Regions from separate parts of the Pectobacterium nicotianae genome, predicted to be linked through region 1. Evidence: predicted binding sites of a transcription regulator. Region 1 holds the regulator's gene; each other region holds the start of a gene.

What was found. Region 1 encodes PhoB, which activates phosphate uptake and scavenging genes when phosphate is short. Its sites were predicted from a motif close to CTGTCATAAAACTGNCNNAT; they were not measured.
Region 2: the regulator PhoB is predicted to act here: its motif matches at 763-782, upstream of pitA (inorganic phosphate transporter PitA).
Region 3: the regulator PhoB is predicted to act here: its motif matches at 845-864, upstream of pstS (phosphate ABC transporter substrate-binding protein PstS).
Region 4: the regulator PhoB is predicted to act here: its motif matches at 1,265-1,284, upstream of glpT (glycerol-3-phosphate transporter).

What each region holds. Positions count from the first base shown of each region.
Region 1 covers NZ_CP096821.1:3,654,329-3,656,538, forward strand. The annotation lists gene phoR (phosphate regulon sensor histidine kinase PhoR) at 1-1,103, opposite strand, end outside; gene phoB (phosphate response regulator transcription factor PhoB) at 1,131-1,820, opposite strand; gene sbcD (exonuclease subunit SbcD) at 2,115-2,210, shown strand, end outside.
Region 2 covers NZ_CP096821.1:4,819,737-4,821,946, reverse strand. The annotation lists gene MYB54_RS21465 (BaiN/RdsA family NAD(P)/FAD-dependent oxidoreductase) at 1-575, opposite strand, end outside; gene pitA (inorganic phosphate transporter PitA) at 854-2,210, shown strand, end outside.
Region 3 covers NZ_CP096821.1:4,897,814-4,900,023, forward strand. The annotation lists gene MYB54_RS21790 (DUF4026 domain-containing protein) at 1-774, shown strand, start outside; gene pstS (phosphate ABC transporter substrate-binding protein PstS) at 986-2,026, shown strand; gene pstC (phosphate ABC transporter permease PstC) at 2,189-2,210, shown strand, end outside.
Region 4 covers NZ_CP096821.1:309,667-311,876, forward strand. The annotation lists gene glpT (glycerol-3-phosphate transporter) at 1-1,166, opposite strand, end outside; gene glpA (anaerobic glycerol-3-phosphate dehydrogenase subunit A) at 1,478-2,210, shown strand, end outside.

The sequences.
Region 1 (2,210 bases):
CGCGGCAAGTGCTCGGCCGCAATGCCCGGCCCATTATCGCTGACCTGAAATTGCGCGCCCTGTGGGATCTTCTGCCAGCAGACTTCGATACGCGTTCCCGCTGGCGTATGGTTGACCGCGTTATACACCAGATTGGATACCGCACTGCGCAGTTGTTCTTCATTACCAAACACGCGGAGGCTTTCGTTCACACGAAAGACGATCTCATGACGCCCCTGACTCAGCGTCTGCGCTTCACGCTGCAATACGCGCAGCATCAACGGAATATCGACCTTTTCATTCAGATCGATTGCCGTCGCCGCCTCAATACGGGACAGGGTCAGCAGCTGTTTGACCAGCCCGTCCATGCGTCGGGTCTGCTCCTGCATGGTATTCAACGCTTTTCCGCGTAGCGCCGCATCCAGCGTTTCTTCCTGCATCATTTCCAGATAGCCCTGCAACACCGTCAGCGGCGTACGCAGTTCATGGCTCACGTTGGCAAAAAAGTTACGTCTGGCGCCTTCAAGCTGGTGCATTTGCGTAATATCACGCGCCACCATCAATAGCTGGCCTTCGGAATAGGGCATCACGCGGAATTCAACATGGTGGGAATTATTCAACTGCAGCGTGAGAGGACGGCTAAAATCTTGTCCTTTCATGTAATTCGTGAATTCGGGATAGCGCAATAAGTTGAGGATATTCTGACCGTTATCCTCCGGCCAGCGGAAATTCAGCAGATGCTGCGCCAGATGATTACACCAGAAGATCGTTCCTTCTTCGGTGGTGATCACCACGGCATCGGGCAAGGATTCGGCACCGCTGCGAAACCGCTTGATCAGGAGCGCCAGCTCACGGCGTCGGCGTCGATTACGCAACTGCATCTGATAGAGCCCGTAAAACAGCGGTTCCCAGCTCCAGCGGCCGGGCGGCGGCGTCATGCTGCGGTCAACCCACAGCCAATAAGAGAGTTTTAGCTGGTTATAAAAATTCCAGCACAGTAAGCCTAATACGGCGACCAGCAGAAACCAGGGCAGATAGCCAAAAATCAGCCCCAGCAGTAAAGCGGGCAAACAAAAAAAAGCTAGCTCCAATGCCAGCCTTTTCCAGGATAAACGTTCTAGCACGTTAATATTTCTCCGGTTACGATCACCTCAGTAACGCGTTGAAAAACGGTAGCCCGTTCCCCGAACGGTTTGCACCATTTTGTCATGTCCGCTGGTTTCCAGCGCTTTACGCAGGCGACGAATATGGACGTCGACAGTACGATCCTCAACATAAACGTTAGTGCCCCAAACGTGATTCAGCAACTGTTCCCGGCTATAAACACGTTCAGGATGCGTCATAAAGAAATGCAGCAGTTTAAATTCCGTCGGCCCCATGTCCAACGCGTGCTCTTCGGTCGTCACGCGATGTGATGAAGGATCAAGGCTCAGGCCACGCATTTCAATCACTTCTTCCACCGCCATCGGTGAAATGCGGCGCATCACGGCTTTGATACGCGCCACCAATTCTTTGGGTGAAAACGGTTTGGTAATGTAATCATCCGCACCCACTTCAAGCCCGCGCACGCGGTCTTCTTCTTCGCCGCGCGCGGTTAACATCATCACCGGAATATCACGCGTCAGCGCCTCGCGCTTCATATGCTTGATGAATTGCAGGCCCGACCCGCCTGGCAGCATCCAGTCCAATAACACCAGTTCCGGGAATGGCTCCGACAGTTGCGTTACCGCGCTGTCATAGTCTTCAGCTTCAACGGGTTGATAACCATTTTGTTCCAGTACAAAGCAGACCATTTCACGAATTGGTGCTTCATCTTCCACGACTAATATGCGTTTTGCCATTGTTAATCCTGTCGTTAATCATCGTCGCTGTTAGCAGGCGGAGGCATTATGCGTCAGTTTTATGACAGATTTATGAAAAACGCACGGACCGCTCTGCACGATTGTTACAGCGCGTACATCCGATTTTTCGAGCCGCTTTCCAAACGTCTGATTCCACCGCGACAGCCGCCATCCCTGCTATATATAATCATGGCATTACGATGACAAAGCACCAGAGCGACGACACACCCTTTCACATAATAAATAATGACAACGTCATCCACCGCCACGCGGTATGAATATCGAGAGAACACGATGCGCATTATCCACACCGCCGATTGGCATTTAGGACAATATTTTTATACCAAAAGCCGCGCTGCTGAGCATCAGGCTTTTCTGAACTGGCTTATT
Region 2 (2,210 bases), 1.2 Mb from region 1:
AGTGCAGCACGAGTTGGGAGCACGTTGATACCGAACTGTGTGGCAAGCTGGTAGCCAAACGGCGTCGCGCCCAGGCCGGGCATCGACAGGCCGCCGCAGGCAACGACCAACGATGCGCTCTGGAATGATGTGCCGTTGCTTAGCTGGACGGTGAACCGATCGTCTGATTTCTCCACCGAGGTCACTTCACTGCGCAGACGGAGGGTGACATTCGCCCGCTCACATTCTGTTACCAGCATGTCCACGATTTGCTGTGCGGAATCATCGCAGAATAGCTGACCGAGCGTTTTCTCGTGATAAGCGATGCGGTGGCTGTTGACCAGGCTGATGAAATCCCATTGGGTATAACGCGCCAGTGCTGATTTACAAAAGTGAGGATTGTGAGACAGATAGGCTGCTGGCTCTGCATACATATTGGTAAAGTTGCAGCGCCCGCCCCCGGACATCAATATTTTCCGGCCAGCCTTCTTGCCGTTATCGAGCAGTAGAACACGCAGTCCGCGTTGTCCTGCCTGTGCCGCACAAAACATGCCTGCTGCACCGGCACCGATGATGACAGCGTCAAACTGTTCCACAATGCATTTCTCCGATGAGTGATTTTATCTTCTTGGATTGCCACAGGCCGATAAGCCATAGGGCGGCAAATTGTAGTGTTGGTTTTTGTTCGATACCAGCGTAACAATTTGCATATTTTAGTAAAAATATATAATTATTTGATTTTTATTGATTAAGTGATTTATCCATCGATCGTCGTCACATATTAAGTCAAAAAAATGTCATATTTCGCTTTTCCCGACCCCTGCTTGTCGCCGATAATGCGCCGCGTTCATGACCACTAAATGGCCTAACGTTTATGCTACATTTATTTGCCGGTTTGGATTACTACACTGGCCTGATGTTGATATTGGCTTTGTTGTTTGTACTGATGTATGAAGCCATCAACGGTTTTCACGATACTGCGAACGCCGTTGCCACTGTTATTTATACCCGCGCCATGCGTGCCGAGTTTGCTGTTGTTATGGCGGGTGTCTTTAATTTCTTCGGTGTACTGCTGGGCGGCCTGAGCGTGGCCTATGCAATTGTTCACCTTCTCCCCACGGATTTATTGCTGAACGTGAGTTCGGCGCACGGTCTGGCGATGGTCTTTTCCATGCTGCTGGCCGCCATTATCTGGAACCTGGGTACCTGGTACTTCGGTATTCCTGCCTCCAGTTCTCACACGCTGATCGGCTCCATTATTGGTATTGGTTTAACCAACGCGCTGTTGACGGATACCTCCGTTGTGGATGCGTTGAACGTGCCGAAAATGATCAGCATTTTCCTGTCGTTGCTGCTCTCGCCGATTGTGGGGATGGTGGTTGCAGGCCTGCTGGTGCTGGTGCTGCGTCGGTTCTGGAACAACAGCAAAAAACGCAAGCGCGTGCATCTGACGCCTGTCGATCGCGAAAAGCAGGACGGCAAACGTAAGCCGCCGTTCTGGACGCGCACCGCGCTGATTTTATCGGCGATTGGGGTGAGCTTCTCTCACGGTGCAAACGACGGTCAGAAAGGTATCGGCTTGATTATGCTGGTGCTGATTGGCGTCGCGCCAGCCGGGTTTATTGTCAACATGAACGCGTCTGGCTATGACATCAGCCGTACCCGTGATGCCGTTGTCAATTTGCAGGAATACTACAAGCAGCACGGCGACGCGCTGACGCACGTTATCGACCTGTCTCCGCCAGTCATTCCTACGCCAGAAAGCACGATTCCCGGCAACGGTCAGAAAGAGTTTCACTGTGACAGTTCACGCGTGATGATTGCGATTGACCGTACACAGGGTCTGCTGAATAACCTGAAAAGTTACGACCAGCTGAACCCTGACGATCGTAGCAGAGTGCGTCGTTTGCTGATGTGTATCTCTGACACGATGGATCGGGTGATCAAGCTGCCAGAAACGTCGGGCGAAGATAAGCGCTACCTGAGCAATCTGCGTAAAGACATGCTGCAGACGATTGAGTATGCCCCTCTTTGGATTATCGTCGCTGTCGCATTGGCGCTGTCTCTGGGCACCATGGTGGGCTGGAAACGCGTTGCGGTGACCATCGGTGAGAAGATTGGTAAGAAAGGCATGACCTACGCACAGGGCGTTTCGGCGCAGGTGACGGCGGCCCTGTCGATTGGTGTCGCCAGCTATACCGGTATGCCTGTTTCCACCACGCACGTATTGT
Region 3 (2,210 bases), 1.2 Mb from region 1:
GATTTATTCAGAAGTTTTGTCAATAATGCAATTCAAAATCAGCAGATTACCTTTAATGAACCGATTCTGTGCGGGCAAACGGACAGCGGCTATGAATATCTGGTGGCGTTGCCGTTTGAAGAAGGGCTGCGGCATGTGAATCAATCCACGCCGATTGATCAACTGCGGCCTCTGGAAGACATGCGCTACGATCTGGAAGGGACGCCGGAAGGCGTGTTTCTGGGCGATCGCGCCGATCGGGATGACGTGCATCAGGAGCCTTCCTGTATGCTGTTTCGTACCAACGAAGAAAACCCCGTACTGCAAACGTTCTTCAAAGGATTTGATGAGCAGAATGCCATCATGTTCTGGCGCACGAATGCGGAAACGGCAGAAATGTCACGTAAGGCACAGCTGCGCTGGCGTTATTTCGTCAACATGTTTAAAAACTACCACGTGAGTGACGAACCGGCTAAACCGGGTTTTTTAGCTAAGCTACTAAAAAAAGCACCTAAACCTGTCGAAAGTGAATGGCGCTTTATGGTGAAGTTTGGCATTCCTCATGGCGAAGAGGGAGAAGAGCGCGAGCACATGTGGTTTATACCCGAAAAAATCGACGACACTGTAGTGACGGGAACATTAATCAATCATCCGTTCTACGTTGAGGATATGCAGGAAGGTGGTGTGTATTCCGTTGATATATCAAGGGTAACCGACTGGGCGATTTATTATCAGGGTGATAGCTATAAGCCTGATACGATTTACAAATTACTTAGCCATAGCCAGACTCACTGACCGATCTCCTGCACCAGTCAGAACGCCTGTTCTGGCTGGTGATGCCTGAATTTTCCTGCATCCTGCGCCATTGTCATAAAAATGTCATATTGCGTACATTTTACTGTCACCAAACTGTCCTATTTTTCCTCCTGCGAACTACACTCTGATTTGATAACTCTGATTGATAACGGCTCCATGTCGACACGTCGATTATCCCACAGGAGGGATTATGAAACTGATGCGTACCACTCTTGCCAGTGTTGTTGCGGCAACCTTTTCTCTGACGGCATTTTCTGCTTTAGCTGCTGCTAACCTCACCGGTGCCGGTGCGACATTCCCTGCGCCTGTTTATGCCAAATGGGCTGACTCCTATCAAAAAGAAACCGGTAATAAAGTTAACTATCAAGGCATCGGTTCTTCTGGTGGTGTAAAACAGATTATCGCGAAAACAGTTGATTTCGGTGCTTCTGACGCCCCTCTGGCTGACGACAAATTAGCACAGGATGGTTTATTCCAGTTCCCAACCGTTATCGGTGGCGTGGTGCTGGCAGTGAACGTTCCTGGCATCAAATCTGGCGAATTGACGCTGGATGGTAAAACGCTGGGTGATATCTACCTGGGCAACATCAAAAAATGGAATGACCCGGCAATCACCAAACTGAACCCGAATGCCAAACTGCCGGATCAGGACATCGCTGTGGTTCGTCGTGCTGACGGTTCGGGTACGTCTTTCGTGTTCACCAGCTACCTGGCAAAAGTGAACCCAGAGTGGAAAGAGAAGATTGGCGCAGGTTCTACCGTGAACTGGCCAACCGGTCTGGGCGGTAAAGGTAACGATGGTATCGCGGCGTTCGTACAGCGTCTGCCTGGTTCTATCGGTTACGTAGAATACGCGTATGCCAAGCAAAACAACCTGGCTTACACCAAACTGATTTCTGCCGATGGCAAAGCGGTTAGCCCGACTGGCGCAAGCTTCAGCAACGCGGCTAAAGAGATCGACTGGAGCAAGTCTTTCGCTCAGGATCTGACTAACCAAAAAGGCGCTGATGCGTGGCCGATCACCTCAACTACGTTCATCCTGGTTCACACCAAACAGGAAAAACCTGAGCAGGGCGCTGAAGTGTTGAAATTCTTCGACTGGGCGTTCAAGAAAGGCGGTGAGCAAGCTGAAGCGCTGGATTACGCCACACTGCCAAAAGAAGTGGTTGAGCAAATCCGTGCTGCCTGGAAAACTCAGGTAAAAGACAGCAGCGGTAAAGCACTGTATTAATTATTGTATCGACACATCGTGTTGATAACCGGAGCCTGATGAGGCTGTCAGGTTCTGGGAAATACGTAGTGGAATAACAAGTCGTATCGGGGCGGAGAGGTGATAGTAACCTCTCTGCCTTCAATAGCTTATCAAATGTAGTTAAAACGAGAAGAGAGACGTATGGCGGAGTACAAGCCAACTA
Region 4 (2,210 bases), 1.6 Mb from region 1:
CCGGTGAAGCCCGCTGCGGTACCCGCTGCTTTTTTCGGTGCCAGTTCCAATGCATGCAGACCAATCAGCATGACCGGGCCGTAAATCAGGAAGCCGATGACGATCATACAGGCCATGTCCACACCTGGGTTACCGGCTGGGTTCATCCAGTAAACGATGGTTGCTATTGTCACCAGCGTCATGAAGAACACGCCCGTTGCACCACGGTTGCCTTTGAAGACCTTGTCGGACATCCAGCCGCACAGCAGCGTGCCCGGAATCCCTGCGTATTCGTAGAAGAAATAGGCCCAGGAAGACTTATCCAGTGCGAAGTGTTTAACTTCTTTCAGGTAGGTCGGTGACCAATCGAGGATACCGTAACGCAGCAGATAAACGAAGACGTTGGCGATCGCGATGTACCACAGCAGTTTGTTCGGGAAAACGTACTGCATGAAGATCTGCTTAGCCGTCAGTTCTTCTTCCGCTTTTTCATTGTAATCAACCGGATAATCGTTTTTGTACTCTTCAATCGGTGGCAGACCACAGGATTGCGGTGTGTCACGCATCAGTGCAAAAGCGATCATGGCAATCAGAATGGCGGCGAAGGCCGGCATGTAGAGTGCTGCTTTCCAGTCGTTGAACCAGGCCATACCCAGCAGGAACAGCAGAGGAGGAATACCACCACCGACGTTATGAGCACAGTTCCATACGGACACGATGCCACCACGTTCTTTCTGTGACCACCAGTGAACCATCGTACGTCCGCACGGTGGCCAGCCCATACCCTGGAACCAGCCGCACAGGAACAGCAGGACGAACATGACTGCAATGCTGGACGTTGCCCACGGCACGAAGCCCATGAACAGCATGACCGCACCTGACAGAATCAGACCCGCAGGCAGGAACACACGCGGGTTAGAACGGTCGGATATCGATCCCATGATGAATTTGGAAAAGCCGTAGGCAATAGAGATACCTGACAGTGCAAAACCGAGGTCACCGCGTGAGAAGCCCTGTTCAATCAGGTAAGGCATGGCCAGTGCGAAGTTTTTACGCACCAGATAGTAGGCGGCGTAGCCAAAAAAGATCCCCATGAAAATCTGCCAGCGCAGGCGGCGATAGAGCGGATCAACGTGTTCTTGCGACACGCGCGGCTGGTGGGCGGCGGGCCTAAAAATACTCAGCATAGATATCTCCAATGCGAAAAAAAACGATAGCTTTTTTGTTCTATTACGAACGTTATTGTAAGGGGTTAGCGTGCAAATGAGTGTGATTCATGACGCTGATGTTACACTTTTATGAAACTGTGACGATTTTTGCGCTCATGTTAACAGAATCGAAAAATTACACAGTGCGGTTTTAGTGACCTAAATCACACTTATTGTTTTTAAACCCTGCTTTATTTTCGTTTAGTGTTCGTTTTTGCTCTTTATCAAACATTAACCCTGCTTTCTGTGTCCCAATAGCAACATGTAGACCATCCGCCTGGAGCGAGAACATGATGCAAAATACGGGGAACTGGCGTGAAACTGACGTGGTTGTCATCGGCGGTGGTGCAACGGGAGCAGGAACGGCACGGGATTGTGCCCTGCGCGGACTGCGCTGCCTGCTGCTTGAACGTTATGACATTGCGACCGGCGCAACCGGGCGTAATCACGGCTTATTACACAGCGGTGCCCGCTATGCAGTAACCGATGGCGAGTCTGCCCGCGAATGTATTGAAGAAAACCAGATTCTCCGGCGGATTGCTCGCCACTGTATCGAACCTACTGACGGTCTGTTTATCACCTTGCCCGAAGACGATCTCGCTTGGCAGGCACAGTTTATTACCGCCTGTCAGCAGGCGGGGATTAGCGCACAGGCGTTGGACCCGCGGGAAGCGTTACGACTGGAACCGGCAGCAAATCCGACACTGATTGGCGCGGTGCGCGTGCCGGATGGTTCGGTCGATCCTTTTCGCCTGACGGCGGCCAACATGATTGATGCCTGCGAGCACGGCGCGGAAGTGCTGACCTATCACGAGGTCATCGGGCTGATTCGCAAGGGCGATCGTATTACCGGCGTGCGCGTTTTCGACCATAAAAAAGGTGTAGAAACAGAAATCTACGCACAGGTGGTGGTCAACGCGGGCGGTATTTGGGGGCAACACATTGCGGAATATGCCGATCTGCGCGTGCGGATGTTCCCGGCAAAAGGTGCGCTGTTGATTCTTGGGCACCGCATCAACAACA